Regions from separate parts of the Idiomarina sp. HB genome, predicted to be linked through region 1. Evidence: predicted binding sites of a transcription regulator. Region 1 holds the regulator's gene; the other holds the start of a gene.

Region 1 (10,491 bases):
TTGACGACCAATAATAACCAGTACACCGTCATGTTCAGCAATATAAGACATCGCCTTTTGAATTGGCCAGCTGCGCTTGGCAGCTCGCTCGGTTAAAAAGGTGTCATGGAAAGTGTCCTGTAAGTGAACACGCACATTCGTTACCTTATCCTGCGATAAATCGCCATGAACCAGTGCATAATGCACCTGCTTGTCTATCGTGTCCTGATAAGTCACCAAATGAAACTTACCAAAGGCTGTAGGCAGGCTGCATTCTGCGACACGTTCAATGGTTTTTTCCTGGATTGAGCGATACTCAATAAGGTCAGCAATGGTGCCTACTTTAATGTCATGCGCTTTAGCAAAAGCTTCAAGGTCAGGGCGACGCGCCATGGTACCGTCTTCGTTTAACACTTCGACAATAACCGAGGCGGGCTCAAAACCAGCTAAACGCGCTAAGTCGCAACCGGCTTCGGTATGCCCGGCGCGGTTAAGCACCCCACCCGATTTAGCTTTTAACGGAAAAATATGACCCGGCATAACTAAATCTTCGGGCTTCGCATCTTTTTTAACGGCGTCCAGCACTGTTTTCGCTCTGTCGGCAGCAGAGATCCCCGTTGTTACTCCCTCTGCGGCTTCAATGGAAACCGTAAAGTTTGTTGCATAAGGCGCGTTGTTTTTATCGACCATTAACGGAAGATTAAGTTGTTTACAGCGTTCCTCGGTTAGCGTCAAGCAGATAAGTCCACGACCATAACGCGCCATAAAGTTAATGGATTCAGGCGTTACGCACTCAGCGGCAATAATAATGTCGCCTTCGTTTTCGCGATCTTCATCATCCATCAGGATAACCATTTTTCCCTGACGAATGTCTTCAATAATCTCTTCTGTGCTATGCAGTGACATACCGCTTTACCCTTAATCTTGTGTTTGAGGTACTGCTACCAAGCGTTGATCCGGGCCAACCTGCCGGCGATCAATAACTTTAAATCTTGGCGCTGAAGCTAATTCTAATGGTTCACTCATGTCGATAACCGAACGACCATGGTGACCCAGTATTTGACCAGAGCTGTATATCATCATTCGGTCACAGAGTTGCTGTTCAATAATCGCACCTGCCAGACTAGCGCCGCACTCTGTCCACACCTGATTGATTTCACGTTTAGCTAATTCAATCATCAGTGCTTTTAAACACACTTTGCCGTCTCTGTCCGCTTCAATAATAAGCTCATGGCAATGTGGGTGCCGAGTGTCCTTGCCCGGCGTTGTGCGTACCAGCCAAACAGGCGCCGGTGACTCAAACACCCGGGCATCATCATTCACCCGATGTTGGCTGTCGATAATAATACGTACTGGCTGTTTTAATGGTTCAGGCAGTGGTCGTGATGCCGGCCATTGATTAACTCGTACGGTAAGCTTCGGGTTATCCGCTAAAACCGTTGCTGCGCCGGTCAAAATAGCATCTGCCTGAGCGCGATAAGTCTGCACGTCACTGCGAGATTCCGCAGAGGTAATCCACTGGCTGCGACCGTCCGCCAAAGCGGTTTTCCCATCGAGTGAAGTCGCCATTTTTAAGGTGAGCCACGGGCGTTGTCGTGTCATGCGGGAAATAAACCCGGGGTTCAAACTCTCGGCTGCGGACTGCAACGTACCAACGTCAACACGTATGCCTGCCTCTTCTAAACGCTTAATCCCGTTACCACTGACGCGAGGATTAGGATCCCGCATAGCCACAACAACGCGGGCAACGCCAGCTTCAATCAGAGCGTCGGCACAAGGCGGAGTTCGTCCAATATGGCTGCAGGGTTCAAGAGTGACATAAGCGGTTGCCCCTTTTGCCTTTGTACCTGCAAACCGCAAAGCATGAGCTTCGGCATGAGCTTCACCTGCCTGATGATGCCAACCTTCTGCGATAACTTCTTCGCCGACAGTAATGACACAGCCCACAGCCGGGTTAGGCCGGGTTGTCATTAACCCACGCCGCGCGAGTTTTAACGCGCGGTGCATCATTATATGGTCAAACTGTTGTTCTAATAAATTAGTCATTCAGGCGTGCGATTTCTTCACCAAACTCACGGATATCCTCGAAAGAACGGTACACCGACGCAAAACGAACATAAGCAACTTTATCAATCTGTTTCAGGTTTTCCATAACCAAACTACCGATAAAGTTGCTGCTAATTTCGCGCTCACCGGTGGCGCGTATGCTCGACTTTATTTTGTTGATTGCCTGCTCCATCAGCTCAAGACTCACAGGACGCTTTTCCAACGCTCTTAATAAACCGTTGCGCAGCTTATCTTCGTTAAATGGTTCACGCGAACCATCGGTTTTGATGACTCGCGGCATAATCAGCTCTGCCGTTTCAAAGGTCGTAAAGCGCTCTTTGCAATGGTTGCATTCACGCCTGCGACGAACCGAGGCCCCATCCGCAACAAGTCGCGAATCGATAACCTTAGTATCTTGTGTGCCGCAAAATGGACAATGCATTGCCTGACTCCTTTAAGTGCGCTTTACAACTGCTATTCATTAACCGTAAACAGGAAACCTGGCGCATAACGCTTTTACTTGCTCGCGAACTTCGCTGATTTTGCTTTCATCAGAAATATCATCCAGAACATCGCAAATCCAGTTCGCAACCTGCTCGGCTTCGGCTTCTTGAAAACCACGACGGGTAATAGCCGGTGTGCCTAAACGCAAACCTGAAGTGACAAACGGTGAGCGCGGATCATTAGGCACGGCATTTTTGTTCACGGTAATAAAAGCATTACCTAAAGCTGCATCCGCATCTTTACCGGTAATGTCTTTGTCAATTAAGTCAACCAGGAACAAGTGGTTCTGAGTGCCATTGGAGACGATTTTATAGCCGCGCGCCTGCATGGTTTTAACCATAGCGTTGGCGTTCACTAATACCTGCTTTTGATATTCTTTAAATTCCGGCTGCAAGGCTTCCTGGAAAGCAACCGCTTTACCAGCAATAACATGGCAAAGTGGGCCACCCTGGTTACCCGGGAATACCGCGCTGTTTAACTTCTTGTGTAATTTCTCATCGTCACTACCTGAAATGATCAAACCGCCACGTGGACCCGCAAGAGTTTTGTGTGTGGTCGTCGTAACAACGTGAGCATAAGGTACCGGGTTAGGATATTCACCGGCGGCAATTAAGCCTGCAACATGAGCCATGTCGACCATTAGATAGGCATCGACTTTGTCAGCAATTTCACGGAACTTTTTCCAGTCAACAATACCAGAGTAGGCTGAAAAGCCTGCAACAATCACTTTCGGCTTATGTTCCTGCGCCAGCTTTTCAACTTCGGCGTAATCGATTTCGCCAGTGGACTCATCCAAACCATATGAAACCGCGTTGTAGAGTTTGCCTGAAAAATTAACTCCGGAACCGTGAGTTAAGTGACCGCCGTGAGCCAGACTCATACCAAGGAAAGTATCACCGGCTTCCATAAGAGCCATGAAAGCAGCGGTATTTGCCTGAGAACCTGAGTGCGGCTGAACGTTTGCGTACTTAGCACCAAACAGTTGCTTTGCGCGCTCAATAGCTAAGTCTTCGACTTTATCGACAAACTCGCAGCCGCCGTAATAGCGCTTATGCGGATAGCCTTCTGCGTATTTATTGGTTAGCTGCGAGCCCTGAGCCTGCATAACCCGCGGACTGGTATAGTTTTCTGATGCAATCAGTTCAATGTGTTGTTCCTGACGTTCAACTTCACCTTGCATCGCCTGCCATAAGTCCGCATCAAAGTCGGCAATGTTCATCTCAGATTTCAGCATTACAGCTCTCCAAATCATTAAATGGTCTTAATTTGTCCGGTATTTTACCTTAAAACACAAATGAGTGCCTAGTTCAGCGCAACAAAGTTTGGGGATGTTCGTAAATAACAGTAAACTATGCAGTAACTTTTTTGTTGATAGGAAGGATTTTACGTCGCTATGGCGCAATATATCTATTCAATGTCTCAGGTGAGCAAAGTTGTTCCACCTAAGAAAACCATCTTAAAAGATATTTCTCTGTCGTTTTTTCCGGGGGCCAAAATTGGTGTTCTGGGTGTCAACGGTGCCGGTAAGTCAACCTTACTACGCATTATGGCGGGTGTTGATAAAGAGTACGAAGGTGAAGCCCGCGCTTTATCGGGAACTCAAATTGGTTATCTGCCTCAGGAACCCCAGCTAGATGAAAACAAAACGGTGAAAGAAACCGTTGAAGAAGCGGTGGCGGACGTTAAAGAGGCTTTCGCTAAGCTCGATGAAATTTACGCGGCTTACGCTGACGAAAATGCTGACTTTGATGCTCTCTCAAAAGAGCAAGGCGAACTAGAAGCTTTACTACAGGCTAAAGACGGTCACAATATTGATAATATTCTGGAGCGCGCAGCCGATGCGCTTCGTCTTCCCGAGTGGGATGCCAAAATAGGCAACTTGTCAGGTGGTGAACGCCGTCGTGTGGCTATCTGCCGCTTGCTGTTATCTAAGCCCGATATGCTGCTACTCGACGAGCCGACTAACCACTTAGACGCAGAGTCCGTTGCTTGGTTAGAGCGCTTCCTGCACGATTACACCGGCACCGTCGTTGCCATTACCCACGATCGTTATTTCCTCGATAATGTTGCTGGTTGGATCCTTGAACTTGACCGGGGCTATGGTATTCCATGGGAAGGTAACTATTCTTCCTGGCTGGAACAGAAAGAGAAACGTCTGGAGCAGGAAGAGCGTTCAGAAAAAGCCCGCCAGCGCACCATTAAACAAGAGCTGGAGTGGGTACGAACTAACCCCAAAGGCCGCCAGGCGAAAAGCAAAGCACGTCTTAATCGCTTTGAAGAGCTGCAAAGTGGCGACTACCAAAAACGCAACGAGACCAACGAGTTGTTTATTCCGCCAGGTCCTCGTCTGGGTGACAAAGTCATTGAAGTTAATGGTATTAGCAAAGCTTACGAGAAGCGCCAGCTTATCGATAACCTAAGCTTCAATGTTCCTAAAGGTGCCATTGTCGGTATTATTGGCCCTAACGGTGCGGGTAAATCCACCTTATTCCGCATGATCAGCGGCCAGGAGCAGCCAGACAGCGGCTCTATTGAGCTCGGTGAAACAGTGCAGCTAGCCAGTGTTGATCAGTTCCGTGACAGCATGGACGACAGCAAGACTGTTTTTGAAGAAATTACTGACGGTAACGACATCCTGAAAATTGGTAACTTTGAAGTGAATGGTCGCGCTTATGTCGGCCGCTTTAACTTCCGTGGTACCGACCAGCAAAAACGTATTGGCGAATTGTCTGGTGGTGAGCGTAACCGGGTGCATTTAGCGAAGCTGTTAAAAGCCGGCGGCAACGTACTGTTACTCGATGAGCCAACCAACGACTTGGACGTTGAAACCTTACGGGCACTTGAGGAAGCCATTCTGGAATTCCCGGGCTCTGTCATGGTTATCTCGCACGACCGTTGGTTCCTTGACCGCATCGCTACCCATATTCTGGATTACCGTGATGAAGGCGAAGTGGTCTTCTACGAAGGTAACTACAGCGACTACGAAGCTTACATGAAAGAAAAATTCGGTGAGCAGGCAATGGAGCCACACCGCATTAAATACAAACCTATTGGTTAATAGACCGGGTATCAAAAGGGAGCATAAAGCTCCCTTTTTTCTGCAAACTACATCACATCCAGTGCTTGTTGAAGGTTTTTCACGCCAATCACTTCCATGCCTTTTGGTGACGTTTTTGGCGCATTACCGACAGGCACAATGGCTTTTTTAAAACCGTGTTTAGCCGCTTCGTTTAATCGCTCCAGGCCATTAGGTACCGGGCGTATCTCACCGGCCAGACCAACCTCACCAAACACAATTAATTCGCGCGGCAATGGTTCTCCTTTAAAGCTGGAGACAATGGCAAGCAACAACGCTAAGTCTGCTGACGTTTCGGAGACTTTAACGCCACCAACAACGTTCACAAAAACGTCTTGATCAGACACCTGCAAGCCACCGTGCCGATGCAAAACAGCCAGTAATAATGCTAATCGCGTTTGTTCCAGCCCCACAGCAACCCGGCGTGGGTTTGCCAGAGCCGAGTAATCAACCAGCGCCTGAATTTCAACCAATAGCGGTCGCGTACCTTCCCAAACCACCATAACAACCGAGCCATTTCCCTGGTCCTCCGCTCGTTGCAGGAATATAGCCGATGGATTTGAAACCTCTTTCAAACCACCGCCTGTCATCGCAAATACGCCAAGCTCGTTCACTGCACCAAAGCGATTTTTAGTACCGCGCAGAGTGCGATAGCGCGAGTCTGATGAGCCATCCAGAAGTACAGAGCAGTCAATGCAATGCTCCAGAACTTTAGGCCCCGCCAAATGCCCTTCTTTGGTCACGTGTCCTACCATAATAATGGCAACGTTCTTTTGCTTTGCGTAGCGCGTTAAAAAAGCTGCCGCCTCACGAACCTGCGAAACACTGCCCGGCGCTGACTGAATGTCAGCCATATGCATTACCTGAATCGAATCAATGACCATAATGGCAGGTTTTTCTTTGTCGGCCAGCTGACAAATACTTTCTACCGAGGTTTCAGAGAGCATGCGCAATTTGTCGGTTGGCAGATTAAGCCGCTGTGCCCGCATTGCTACCTGCTGCAAAGATTCCTCACCGGTCACGTAAAGCGCTGGCATACGCTCCGCCAACTTACATAGGGTTTGCAATAATAAAGTACTCTTACCGGCACCGGGTGAACCACCTATCAGTATTGCCGAACCGGGGACTACACCACCACCTAAAACCCGGTCAAATTCCTGAAAACCCGAGCTGAAACGCGGGACTTCCTGCAAGTCGACCTCGTTAAGAGTCTGAACCCTGGCATCGGTAATACCGCTAAAGCCCCGACGGTCTGACGAATTAGAGGTTGTTTTAGACGTTAAACGAATTTCAGTAAGCGTATTCCAGGCCTTACATTCCGTGCATTGTCCCAGCCAACGAGGGAAGTCTGCACCACAGTCATTACACACATATGCACTTTTTGCTTTTGCCATTCGTCTGCTTCTCGTTTTATGATGAGGTATTACTCAAGAATAATTATAAAAAATAGTAGACTTCGATGCCTAATCAGTATTTTGACCAACTTATCGATCAGTTAAAGCCGCTCGTTTACGATACCGACTTTGATACGCTGTTTCAGTCTTTAACTGAAAACGAAGATGGTCCGACCCGCTTCAAACTAAAAATGGAGCTTAGACGTTTGGCGGCTCCTTGTCACCGTACCGTTGATTTACGTAATCAAGTCGACGGTGAATGTCACCCTTACGAGTACAACGGCCGCAGGCATCAACTTGACGATGTCGCCATTGAAATTTTTGAGCGCGGCCTGGAAACCTATAAAGGCGTTTTCACACAAGATACTTTCGAGCAAATTCTGGATGCTGATAACCATCTGCGCCAGGCTCGTGAAGAAGAAAGAGCTTTTGCCCAAAGTTTAGCCGACCATAACGCCGAGCCTTTAAATGGTCAATCGCCCTTTCCTAATGCTGATAATGAAGCCGAATCCTACTTGTTGGAAACCTTTCACTTTGGTCAATACCCGTATCGTGCCGAAGAACGGATGAATTTTACCATCGAAGTTGGTCTTGAAGACAGTAAAGGACAAACTTATAACGCGGTAACAACGGATATTTCAATTACCGGCATGCGCGTGCGTGTAGATGACGAGCATAGCTTTCAGTACGACGAACTGATATCGCTTTACTTTACCGGGCTGGCAAAAGAGTTCACGGTAGATCCCGATACTCGCATCCCATACCGCGTTGTTGGTGTACAGGAGGTTGACAACAAGCACTACCTCAAATTAAACCGTGACCCCGACTACCACTCTGCCGAACTGGATAAGTTTTTTCACCGCTTTATCAACGGCTACAAAAAGCGCTACCGAGTCAATGTCGATAACACCTACAACACCATCATCACTAAAGGTCATGAACAGCTTCTGTTGCCCAGAATGCAGCAACTTCCGGTGTTCTTTTCTGAATCTAACCGTCAACTTGTTGCCGATTATGTCTTAACCACGGATAACAACCGGTTCATCTTAAATAACTGGATAAACGAACTGAACCAAATCAGTTTCGGCTCAGTCTTTAATGTCCGTCGTAGCCGCTGGTTACTGCAGGACTTACTCAACAAAAAAAGTGCACGGTTACTGATTCTGACCTTTTCAATAACGGCACGAGGTAAAATATATAACTACTCAGCAACGGTTGAAGAGCTACAGAAAACCGGGTTATGGGAAACCTATGTTGCGTTTGGAAGTCAGAAAGCCTCGTGGCGAGTCTACCAAATTGATTTGCGCCCAGTTGACCTGAATCAGGCCTGGCAGCCGCAGAGTGTGCCAAAAAATATCAATGTCCCGTTCCGGTTAAATCCGCCTACCGCGCAGGTCAAAAGAGCAATTTCTCCATTGCGGTACATGGGGGTCGTTAACGATATTACCGACAGTTTAAATGGCTTTTTCGATACCGAACTGGACAAAAACAACCTTTCATCACTGAAGGCGTTTGCCCATCCCCCTGCGGTACCAATTCGAACAAAAGAGGCGCGGCTGGAGTTTATCAATTTACGCAGTGAGAAACGTTTTAGCTACCGTAGCCGCTGTCGCGTTCGGGTTGGAAAGTATGTCCGGGACGGCATGATCATTGACCTTTCCGTTAGTGGTTTGCAGGTTCAGATTGATACCCCGGTTGCCGCTGAGAAAGGTGATAACGTCGAAATATCGATGACTGGCTTTAAGAAGCTGTATAAAAAAGCAAAGCTTGAACACTTGCCTTATACCATTGCTTCAGTTGATGACGCTCGCACAACATTACGATTAAAGATAGACGGCGATCATGAACAGCATATGGGTTCTGAGTTCATCCGTTTTTTAATTCGGGAACAAAGAGACCTATTAAAACTGCAGGTTGAGAACACCTCGATAAACGGCCTGGAGCTTTGTCTTCGCAATTTGTATTGTGATGCACCCGGCTCACTCCCCATTTTCTTCTATAGAAATAAAAAACGAAAAACATCAGTACGTCGTGCTGGTTTGTCTAACTGGCCGTCTGACTGGGTCAGGCTCTTGTCTAAACTTCCGGGAAGCCAACAGAGTGCTCTAAACTTGCAACCGTTAATGCGCGGCTCTTCAGTAACGGAAAAGCTACTGCCAAAGCTTGAGGATATGGATCGCACATCGGAACCGGTTACATTGCTGCTGTTATTACGTCTTTATCGCCAAAGTGGTGAAGATATTGTTCAAACTCAATGGCTGGAAAGTAACGACAACCACGCCATTGAATCTTTTATTGAGCAATGCTTGCCTAATTCTATCTTCCGCGCAGTAAGGGTTACTTTATCAAGAACCGGGAAACCTGATACTCAATTTATTCAGGCCGAACTTAACTACATTAGCCGGTACGCGGCTTACCGGGCACAGGAAATAGAAGAAGACTTGTGGCAAGTCTATGCCATTGCCGATACCGTTGATGTTACTGAAAGCTTACTCGAGTTTGCCCTGCCTGATACCAATACAATTGAAGAGCAACAAGAACGGCTAAACACCTGGCTCAATAAGTTTTGAATGCTGCAGACACGGAATGATCTCAAGTAGACTGTTCGAATTTATCGAGTAATCCGCAACAGCCTGCAAAGCAGGCTTTGCATTGTAAGCAATACCAATTGCTGCAGTTTCAAGCATAAGGGCATCGTTAGCGCCGTCACCGACAGCTACCGTTCTTTCCCGTGGAATGTTCCACTTGTCAGCAAGTATTTCCAGCTGTTGTGCTTTCATTTTTGCATCAACAATACTTCCCAGAACTTTCCCCGATAAACAACCATTAACGACTTCAAGTCGGTTCGCCAATACAGCATCCAGTTTGAGTGCCTTTTGCACTTTATCAGCAAACCATGTGAAGCCACCGGAAACTAAGGCAGTTTTCCAGCCTCTATTTTGCAACGAAAGCAGTAATTCTGATGCGCCGGGGTTAAATGGAATTGGATTAAAAAGGCTTTCTAAGTCACTTTCTTTAACTCCCGATAAACAAGCGACACGCAGCTTAAGGCTCTCACTAAAATCAATTTCACCTCGCATAGCGGCTTCCGTTATTGCTGAGACTTTAGTATAACGGTCATTTAATCGTGCAATTTCATCGATACACTCAATACCAATTAAGGTAGAATCCATGTCGAAGACGATTAAACCGGAACTGTGTTTCATTGAACGGAAAACTCCTGAGCTGGGCCCATGCAACTAACAGAATTTAAGCAATGGCATCGATTAAAAAACACCTTGCTTAACAACAAAACCAAAGCGATTGCTCGTATTATGTTTAAACGAGCGCTTCGTCTGGCTACTGCTGGCGGCTTGTTGCTGATCATTATTAATGTTTGGAATATTGCCAGTGTCCAGTCTCAACAGCAACTGTTCTCTCAAACTCAGTCAGTTACTCAATTAATGATTGAGCAGGCTGAGCATGAGGCGCATTACTGGCTTGAGCACCAAA
Region 2 (10,491 bases), on a different contig from region 1:
TTTGCGCGAATTAGGCTTCAACCGTGTCAGCTACGGCGTACAAGACTTTGACAAAAAAGTTCAGATTGCTATCAACCGCGTACAGGATGTCGATTTAATTGCTCACCAGCTGAAGCTGAGTAAAGAGCTGGGTTTTGACTCAATCAACTTAGACTTGATTTACGGACTGCCCTACCAACGTCCGGAAACCTTTAGGAAGTCCATTGAGCAAGTAATTGAAATGGACCCTGACCGTATTTCGGTATTCAGCTATGCGCATTTGCCCGAACGCTTTGCCGGGCAGAAGAAAATACCAGAAGAGTCCATTCCACAACCTTCGGTTAAGTTAAGCCTGCTGGAACAAGCCATTACTCAGCTTAGCGAGGCTGGTTATCAGTTTATTGGCATGGACCACTTTGCGAAGAAAGACGACGGTCTGGCAATTGCTCAGCGCGAAGGTCGTTTGCAACGTAACTTCCAGGGCTATACGACCGACGGGCAGGATGCATTACTGGGCCTGGGCGTATCATCCATTAGCCAGGTAAACGGTGTGCTCTGGCAACATGAAAAAGAGCTACCGGCTTACTACAAAATGATAGATAGCGGACAAAAGCCCATTATCAAAGGCATGGCATTAACGGACGAGGATAAAATTCGCGCCGCTCTGATTTCTCAGGTTATCTGCCACTTTGAGCTGGATATTGAGGCCTTTAAAGCCGAGTGGAATATCGATGACTTCTGGGCACATTTCGCCGAAGCCATACCGCTATTGAAGCCATTTATCGAAGACGGCTTAGTTGATGTATCGGATAAAAAGCTGCGTGTCACAGAATTAGGTCGCCTGTGGGTTCGCAGCATCTGCGCATGCTTTGACGAATACCTGGACCACGGCCAGAACCGCTACTCCAAAGTGGTTTAGTAGAAAGAGGTAAACCGGTCTTCATACGCTTGGGGCGATCAGGAAAGGACGTTCACGTGGTTAGAGCTTCCAACTCAGAGAGTGAGTAGCGCCAAGGATGGCGCCACTCAAGCCCCCAGGGGTGGGTTTACGGCGTCTCTCTGAGAACAGAAGCCCTGCCCTGAGAGAGCTCTTCCCTTCCCACTAACTAAATATGAAACGTTGTTTCGTTAAGCCACAGGTGCAGTAATATGCTGGCTATGTAACCTAGTGCTATGACCGGGGTCCATTTCAGGTGGGAGGCAAAGGTGTAGTAGCCTCTGGCCTGCCCCATTAGAGCGACACCGGCTGCTGACCCAATGGAGAGTAAGCTACCACCGGTACCTGCGGTTAGGGTAATGAGCAACCACTGACCATGTGACATATCGGGTTCCATCGACAGTACAGCAAACATGACCGGAATGTTGTCAATGACCGCCGAAACGACACCCAGAATGGTATTCGCCATTGTCGCACTCATACCGCCGTAAAGCGTTTCAGAAAGCAGGCTCAGATACCCCATAAAGCCAAGACCGCCAACGCATAAAACGATTCCGTAGAAGAACAACAGGGTGTCCCACTCCGCTCGCGAAACCCGGCTGAAAACATCAAAGGGCACCACACCACCTAATTGTTCCAGGCGCTTTTGGTCGCCTACGCGCTCTGCCATCGCTCGTTTACGAGCTAGAGAGCCTGGTAGTGTCATACGTAAGAAGTAACCGAAGAACTGTAGATAACCTAAGCCCATCATCATGCCCAGCACAGGCGGCAGGTGCAGTACAATATGACAAGTTACCGCTGTAGCTACCGTCAGTAAGAATAAGGCGGTAATTCGCAGCGCACCACGTTTTAGTTCCACCTCGGTGTGCAGTGTTGTAGGCTTTTTATTTTCAATGAAAAAGCTCATCACAATTGCCGGTACTAAATAGTTAGCAACCGATGGCAAGAACAAACGAAGAAACTCAGTAAAAGTGACCTGTCCTGCCTGCCATACCATTAACGTGGTGATATCACCAAAGGGGCTGAAGGCACCACCCGCGTTGGCCGCAACCACAATACTGACACAACATAAGGCGACAAATTTCTTATCGTCCTGGGCAACTTTCATGACCACGGCACACATCAATAAGGCAGTCGTTAAGTTATCCGCCACCGGAGAAATAAAGAAGGCCAGTAAGCCGGTTATCCAAAACAGCTGCTTATAACTAAAGCCTTTTTTCAGTAACCAGGCTCGCAGTGCATCGAACAAACGGCGCTCTTCCATGGCGTTTATATAGGTCATGGCCACCAACAGGAAAAGCATCAATTCCGCAAACTCAAGCAGGTTATGGCGAAATGCGGATTCGGCCATAGCGGCCTGATCACCGGTATACACCCAGCCAATTAAAATCCAGATGAGGCCGGCGGCAACCAATACCGGTTTTGACTTACGCATATGGAGCTTTTCTTCGCCCATCACCAAAATGTAGGCGAGAACAAAGATGATAATGGCGGTGTAGCCAACAGTAGACTGGGTTAAATCAAAAGGAGAGATGGCGGGCTCTGCCGCCAGTGCCGATACCGAAAAAAACAGGGTAATAACGGTAATCAGAAATTTTGTCATGGCCACATAGGGCGCAGCGTACCTCTACAGTAACTGCACCAACTCTCCTTGTCGGTTAATGGTTAAAAAATGTTTGATCATGCCGGCCTGAATTTGTTGCACCATCATTTCCAGTGGCTGGCTGGCTTCGTCGCTTGAAATGGGATGACCGCCGCGGCCGTCCATTGCGCTGATAAACGCAATATCCCAGTCAATGTCGGTGCGTTTAGACTCTTCAACCAACGCAGAAAAGTCTTCGACTTCTTCGGGCAGTTTATCGACACAAAGTACCGGCTCTAATGTGCCGCCTTCCTGTGTTTCGAATTGCTGCTTCTGACTGTCTGTCGGTTGCTCGGGGAGTTGCGCTTTTGCCAACACAAACAGCAAACGCTGAGGTTCGTGTTGTTGTTTTGCTGCTTTTATAAAGTCTTGATAACTATTGATTTCCATGGCTTCACCTGAATTTCCGGAAGTGCGCGCGGAGAATACCATAAAAGCGCAATTTTAAGGCATGAAAAAAGAGGGAGGCGGGCTCCCTCTTTATGGGTAGTTTTCAAATTTTAGCTGGCTTTTCGCAGCCCAATATTGGCTTGCGCTGCGCCAACAGCAACCTCTGACGGCTGTTTACGGTGATAATGACGCAAATGATGCTCTTTGCGTCGACCTGCGCTAAATGCCGATACACGTTTCAGGTAGCCAATAACCCGTGTACCGTAGTCTATGTCTGCAGAGCCACAGCTGGAACATTCGCTTAAGGTGCGTTTATCAATCTGTTCGCAGGCATTACAAATGGTAATTTTGACGTTAATGCAGAAGTAGTTACAGCCGGTTTTTGCAGCAATATTCAGTAACGACAAATACCCTGAGGTATTGAGCTTTTCATCAAGGTTTAAGTGCAGAGCCGAACCGCCGTCCAGGTATTCAATCAACTCTTTTCCATGAAGAACAAGCTTATCCAATGCATTGGCGTCGTCGTCTTCTACCGCATAAAAATAGGAGTTGTAGCAGTCACGGCTCACTTTGTAGCCGTCAGCTCTGTCCCACTTAGCGTTTTTCACACCCAGGTTTTCTGCTGGCACGAACTCGGTATTGAACATATAGCCGTATTCTTTTTTCGCGGCTTTATTAGCGTCGTAAATCACTTTTAAATGGCTTTGCACAAAGTCTTTATAAGCCTGGTTGTTACCTGCGGTAATCCCCTGCGACTCAGCCGCTTCAACCATGCCGTTAATGCCTATAGTCAGGAACTGCTTGTCCAGAGTAATAAAGCCGGCATCATAAACGGTTAACAGACCCGCTTCTTTATATTCTTCCATCAACTTTCTGTAAGCCACCTGATATTTGTGAATTTTGCTGACTTCCTCCTCTAAATCTCTGCCATCCTGAACCAAGCGGTTCATGTTCATGGTGATGACATTAATAGAGCCTGTAGCGACACCACCGGCACCCAGGGTATAAGAAAAGGTATTGTCGCTAATTTCGCTGCGTAGTCGGCAACATGAAGCTAACGAGTCGGCATTGTCGGATAAGTAGACAAAGAAAGAATTACCATTAGCCATTTCTCCGGCGATTTTCTCTGCAAATAACTGATCTTTGCACTGACCGTCGTCGGTTAACATGGCAACCGTCACCACCGGGAAGGTTAGAATCGTTTTTTCGCGTTCCTTATTAAACCAGTCCAGGAAGAAGTCCTGCAGCGCGCTCACCGAACTCCATTCCGGCTTAGTGAAGTCCGCAGGGAAAACAAACTCACCAAACATACTGTCAAAGTAATGCTGGTCGTAAATAGAGATATTCCAGAACACACTTTGGTAGCCGCGAGCCGCCGCTGGCTGATTCAGAGCATACACCACGTGCTGCAAGTGGTTTTCAATTTGGTGGCGATGGGTGTTTAAGTAATCGTCGCCGTAGTCTTTACGGGCAAAGTAGTCGAAGTAGGTTAAGAACTCGACCGTAGCAACCGCTCCGGCAAACTGGGAGCTTACAGCAAAAACAAAGTTAACAAAGGTGCCGCAGAACGACTCTAAATGTTTAGGTGCCTGAGATTCGCCGCCCAGCTTCGTTAAGCCGTCACGTAAAAACGGGTACATAGTGACTGAAACACAGTAAGGCTTCAGGCTGGTTTCGTCATGCACGTAAATTTCATGGTCCTCAATTTGACGAACGTATTCTTTTGCCAGGTCATTACCAAAAAGTTCACTGATTTTATTGCTGACCTGTTTGCGGTTAACCTGCACAAAAAAGTCTTTCATTAACTCGGCTTCAAGTGTTGCTATGTTCTTTTGTGTGACGTTGGCGTTTGCATCCATTTTTGAGCCATCGGCTGCATTTTGAGCATGTAAATACTCGTGGATGAAATCGACTTTGCCAGTGACTTGTTCTTCGTTTAAGCGCAACATAATTATTCTCCTGTTTGAAACTCGCAGTTCAATAACTGCTGTGTCCGTAAGTCATAGAATCGTTGGTTGGTCGTTGGACTTTCCAAGCCGCCCCGGGCAGCTATCCACGGTCCGGTTTTTAGATAAGTCAGTTGTTCACGAAGCGCTAGTGAGACGTTTTCATAGCCGGTATACAGACAAGTCTCCAGCCCTTCATTTTTTATTTGCTTTAATAGTTTCAGTAGTGCCGTTGGCTGCCACTCGCCCCCCAAAAATAAAACGCAGCTAATTAATCCGCGATATTTTTGCAACTGCTGCTGAAGGTGCTCCTCCGTCAGCGGCTCCCCACTTCCGACCGGCCAGCTATCCACACTATGGCAACCTTTGCACCCAACCGGGCAGCCGGTAATGGTGTAAGCTAACGCCACTTCTCCCGGAACTTCCTGCCAGACAATCTGTTCCGCGCTGTAATGCAGTCTTGTGGGGTAAACCGGCATAAAACACCATATATCGTTAGTTATTTAAAATTTAACACTACATATTGTGTTTCTAGCATAGGAGAGTCTGATGCGAATGCATTGATCCTGCTCAAGGTTTAAGCAGAAAGGAATAAAGCTGCCAACTCGCCTGAAGAGATACCTCTTTTAGGGTAGAAATGACCTTTAGGGTACTTTTAACCACGCCAGTTAAAACAACCTAATAAAACTCAGTCATAAAAACCCTATTTAAAATAAAAACTATAATAATCAACACTTTAAAAAGTGGCCTCAATATTGCAATTAGGTAAACGCATAGTGAATTAATCAAAATTCTCTGTTCATAAACCTATGGAGTAACAACATGAAGCTGTTCAGCATCAAGGAGGTCAATAATGGCCGGGTATCGTAAGCTTTGGTGGACATTAATTGCAGTTCTTGCAATTACCTTTGGCGTTTTAGGGTATTTTGGAACGGAAGTTTACCGGGAGGCTCCGCCTATTCCGGATAAGTTCATGAGTACCAATGGTAACGTCGTTGCAACCGAGGAATCGGTTTTAGACGGGCAGACAGCCTGGCAGTCGGTTGGCGGCATGCAGCTTGGCTCAATTTGGGGACATGGTGCTTACCAGGCTCCGGACTGGACAGCTGACTGGCTACACCGTGAGTTGCTGGCCTGGTTAGACATTCGTGCCCACGAAGTCTTCGATAAGCCTTATGAACAGCTTACTGGTGTACAACAGAACCAACTTGAGTACGAACTTAAGGAAGAGTATCGCACCAACACCTACGATAAAGCCTCAGACACCGTTACTCTTAGTGAGCGACGCATTCAGGCTATTGAGCAAACGGGTGAGTACTACTCAAAACTGTTCAGCGATGACCCGGAGCTTCGCCCTACTCGCGTAAGCTATGCAATGAAGGAAAACACTCTGCCTTCAGCTGAGCGTCGTGCAGTAATGAACGACTTTTTCTTCTGGACCGCATGGGCAGCTGCTACTGAACGTCCAGGTGCAGACATCACCTATACCAACAACTGGCCACATGAAACCTTGATAGATAACGTGCCTAGCGCAGAAAACATTATCTGGTCCATTGTCAGTGTTATCCTATTGATCGCCGGTATTGGTTTCTTAATTTGGGCGTGGGCATTCTTACGCGACAAAGAAGAAGAGGAACTGGTTGCGCCAGAGCATGATCCTATTGCTAAGGTTAAGCTGACTCCATCGCAAAAAGCTTTGGGCAAATATTTGTTTATCGTTGTTGCTCTGTTCACTTTCCAGGTGTTAATGGGTGGTCTAACCGCGCACTACACAGTAGAAGGGCAAGAGTTCTACGGTATTAATATTTCAGAGTGGTTCCCCTACTCACTAACTCGTACCTGGCATATTCAGGCCGCCATGTTCTGGATAGCGACCGGGTTCTTGTCTGCAGGACTCTTCCTTGCCCCGATTATTAACGGTGGTAAAGATCCTAAGTATCAGAAACTGGGTGTCGACATCCTGTTCTGGGCACTGGTCCTGGTTGTCGCGGGTACCTTTATCGGTAACTGGTTAGCCATTGCGCAAATCATGCCTGAACACCTGAACTTCTGGTTAGGTCACCAGGGCTATGAGTACGTCGATTTAGGTCGCTTATGGCAAATTGGTAAGTTCCTGGGTATCGTCTTCTGGTTAGTACTGATGATGCGCTGTGTTGTTGGTGCCTTCAAAGAGAAAGGCGACAAGAACTTACTGGCACTCTTCACCGCCTCAGTCGTTGCCATTGGCCTGTTCTACGGTGCCGGCTTCTTCTACGGCGAGCGTACTCACATTTCTATCATGGAATACTGGCGCTGGTGGATTGTTCACCTGTGGGTAGAAGGCTTCTTCGAAGTATTTGCCACTGCCTCACTGGCGTTCATTTTCCACAGCATGGGTTTGGTTTCCCGCCGTATGGCAACCGTTGCAGCACTGGCCTCAGCGTCATTGTTTATGCTGGGCGGTGTCCCGGGTACCTTCCACCACTTGTACTTCTCAGGCACAACCACACCGGTTATGGCCGTGGGCGCTACTTTCTCAGCGTTAGAAGTGGTACCGCTAATTGTGCTGGGCTATGAAGCCTGGGAAAACTACAGCCTGCAAAAACGTGCTGACTGGATGCAACGCCTTAAATGGCCACTACTGTGCTTCGTTGCCGTTGCGTTCTGGAATATGTTAGGCGCCGGCGTATTAGGCTTCATGATCAACCCGCCTATCTCGCTGTACTATGTACAAGGTCTGAACACTACGCCTACTCACGCACACGCAGCACTATTCGGTGTGTACGGATTCCTGGCACTGGGCTTTGTATTGCTGATACTGCGCTACATTCGTCCGAACCTGCAGTTCGACGAGAAACTGATGAAAATGGCCTTCTGGACAATGAACATTGGCTTAGTGCTAATGCTCTTCACCAGCTTGCTGCCAGTCGGTTTCATTCAGTTCTACGCCGCTGCGACTGAAGGTTTATGGTACGCACGTAGTGAAGCCTTCATGCAACAGCCTCTGCTTCAGAACCTACGTTGGTTCCGTACCGTCGGCGATATGGTCTTCATCGTCGGTGCACTAGGCATCAGCTGGCAAGTTGTAAAAGGCTTAAAGCATAAATCTGCTTAACCCTTAATAAACCAGGCTTCTACAACTTTGTGGAAGCCTGGTTTTTCTTTTTGGACGAGTTAATCGGAGGATATATGAGCCGCAAACCCGATACCAAAACCGCGATGTATCAGCTGCTGGATGTTATTCGCGAACACATTCCTTTTGGCTTAAAAGAAGCGGATATGTGCCAGGGTATTTGTCGTGGCTGTTCTAAGAAAATGATGGAAATGCTGGATGCTGAGGTCAGCCAATGGCAGGCCGACCTGGATAATGAGTTGGCAGAACCAACGTTAGCGGACCTGGTTTTTATGGAAAAATTGGCACGCCGCACTGAAAAGATTCTACGGCGCAATAAATTAATGAGCTAATCCAGCTTATACACTTGCTCGGTAACCGGGTTGTCGTCCGCTTCTTTCCCGTTAACCGTGGTTTCAGCTGACTCCAGTTGATCAATGCTAAAACGCTGACCATAACCCACTTCGACTTCTCCTTCCAATACCGAAAACGGCGGCCCTTCACGGTACCCATTCGGGTACTGCAACGTAATCAGTAAACCTTTTGCCTGCTCGGGTAATTGCTCGCATAGCTGTTGAACGTAGCGTTGACGCATTTCAGGTGGTAGCGCAATCATGGCGGCGCGATCGTACCAGGCATCAATATCGGCCAGGTCACTTTTAACCAGCTTAAAGAAATCGCCAACCCATATAACCAGCTCATCCAGAGCATACTCTTTAAAGTCACCACGCTGGGTTATTTTGGGCTTTAATTGGTTCTCTTCGAAAAACTGCCTGGCTGCCAGCTCACTCAGCTCTACCCCAAAAACACGGTAGCCTTTTTCCAGCAGCCACAACATGTCATTTGATTTACCACACAAAGGCACAAACACTTTTGCTCCGGGCTTTACCACACCAGAAAAGTACTTCAGCAATAGCTCATGTGTGTGCGGCTGATGAAAACCAATTTGCTGATTTTCCCAACGCTCATGCCAGAAGGCAGATTCCATAACTTGACTCCAAAAATAAAAAAGGCACCCCTTTGGGTGCCTATCCTAGCAGAAATAGGACGAGTTACTGCAGTAACGGTGAACCGGTATCAACAAAATCGAACCCTTTGATATCAGCTTCATTCGCCAATGCCTGTATGTATTGAGAAACCGCTTTACGGTGCACTTTCTCTTCCAGATATTCCGCAATTTTGTCTTTAACCGCCTCGTACGGTAACGGCTTACCATCAATTTTATGGTCAACAGACACCACATGAAACCCATAACGAGTTTCTACCGGGTATTTCATTAGCCCTTCTTCAGCGGTGAACAACTGACGTTCAAACTCAGGAACGGTTTGCCCCTTACTCAACTGTCCCAGGTTCCCGTCGGTCTCCTTTGACGGACACGAGGAATACTGGCGTGCAAGCTGACTAAAGTCGTCGCCTTCCTGCAACTGCTGAATAAGCTGCTCCGACATACGCTTTGCATTCACCCGCTCAAGATCATCATCCGGCGCTGCCGCTAACAAAATATGGCGAGCCTCAACAATCGGCGACGTTTTAAAGCGTTCCGGGTTTTGCTCAAAGTACTGTTTGCAAGCTTGCTCGTCCGCTTTCGGGCGAGCTACTTCACGTTCAATCAGAATTTCAATGAAGTCATCTTCGCCGCCCTGCGCGGTGTCATCCAGTACCTCAATGCCTAAATCTTTTGCCCTTTGTTTGAACAGCTCACCGATTACCAGTGCTTCCGCTGCCATACTCATGGCTTCTTCCTGCGTGTCAGCGGGGTGATACTGCATTTCAGCCAGTATCTCCTTTTCCGCAATTTCCACTTGATTCACTTGTATCATAACAACCTTCCCTGAGAGGGGTGCCCCTCTCGATAACTCTACAACTAGCGAGCGAATTTTTTACGGACAACCTGGTGCTGACGAGTAAGATACTGAACAGGCGCGCTGAACATATGCACGAGTCGGGTAAATGGAAAGACTAAGAAAATGGTCATTCCGAGGAATACATGCAGTTTAAATACCCACTCAATTTGAGGGTTGCTGATAGCCGCTACTGCCTCTACCGGGTCAAGCGTCACAATGTTCTGTGCCCAGGTCATCAGCATCAGCATAACGCCCGCCTTCTCCCCTTCTGCACCATGCACCACATGGTTTACCGAGTAATAAATTGAAATTAACCCTAAAACTAATTGTGCTAACAATAGCCACAGCAATAGTATGTCCATTCTGGTGCTGGTAGCCCGCACACGAACGTTGTTCATGCGGCGGTTAATGAGAATAGCCAACCCATATAAACAAATTAAGCCGAAGATACCGCCGGCAATAATTGCCAGCCACTGTTTCGCCTCATTACTCACACCCAGTATGTGCCAAACAGGCTTTGGCATTAGCAATCCCACCAGGTGACCAAAGAAGATCCCCAGAATACCAACGTGAAACGGCAAACTACCTTTGCGCAGTTGCTTACTTTCCAGCATCTGACTGGACGCCGTTTTCCAGGTGTATGGCTCACGGTCATAACGGAT

What was found. Region 1 encodes NrdR, which represses ribonucleotide reductase genes. Its sites were predicted from a motif close to AAACACNANATNTNGTGTTT; they were not measured.
Region 2: a site for NrdR is predicted at 5,406-5,425, ahead of nrdG (anaerobic ribonucleoside-triphosphate reductase activating protein). Genes of this name have one in related genera too.

What each region holds. Positions count from the first base shown of each region.
Region 1 covers NZ_JAYLVU010000001.1:13,413-23,903, reverse strand. The annotation lists gene ribBA (bifunctional 3,4-dihydroxy-2-butanone-4-phosphate synthase/GTP cyclohydrolase II) at 1-885, opposite strand, end outside; gene ribD (bifunctional diaminohydroxyphosphoribosylaminopyrimidine deaminase/5-amino-6-(5-phosphoribosylamino)uracil reductase RibD) at 898-2,025, opposite strand; gene nrdR (transcriptional regulator NrdR) at 2,018-2,467, opposite strand; gene glyA (serine hydroxymethyltransferase) at 2,507-3,763, opposite strand; gene ettA (energy-dependent translational throttle protein EttA) at 3,923-5,587, shown strand; gene radA (DNA repair protein RadA) at 5,635-6,999, opposite strand; gene VBY75_RS00070 (PilZ domain-containing protein) at 7,065-9,569, shown strand; gene serB (phosphoserine phosphatase SerB) at 9,543-10,205, opposite strand; gene VBY75_RS00060 (YtjB family periplasmic protein) at 10,233-10,491, shown strand, end outside.
Region 2 covers NZ_JAYLVU010000002.1:213,707-224,197, reverse strand. The annotation lists gene hemN (oxygen-independent coproporphyrinogen III oxidase) at 1-898, shown strand, start outside; gene nhaD (sodium:proton antiporter NhaD) at 1,086-2,519, opposite strand; gene VBY75_RS06805 (hypothetical protein) at 2,544-2,948, opposite strand; gene nrdD (anaerobic ribonucleoside-triphosphate reductase) at 3,059-4,897, opposite strand; gene nrdG (anaerobic ribonucleoside-triphosphate reductase activating protein) at 4,900-5,373, opposite strand; gene VBY75_RS06790 (nitric-oxide reductase large subunit) at 5,748-7,988, shown strand; gene VBY75_RS06785 (hypothetical protein) at 8,063-8,338, shown strand; gene tmpT (thiopurine S-methyltransferase) at 8,335-8,973, opposite strand; gene VBY75_RS06775 (peptidylprolyl isomerase) at 9,038-9,805, opposite strand; gene narI (respiratory nitrate reductase subunit gamma) at 9,850-10,491, opposite strand, start outside.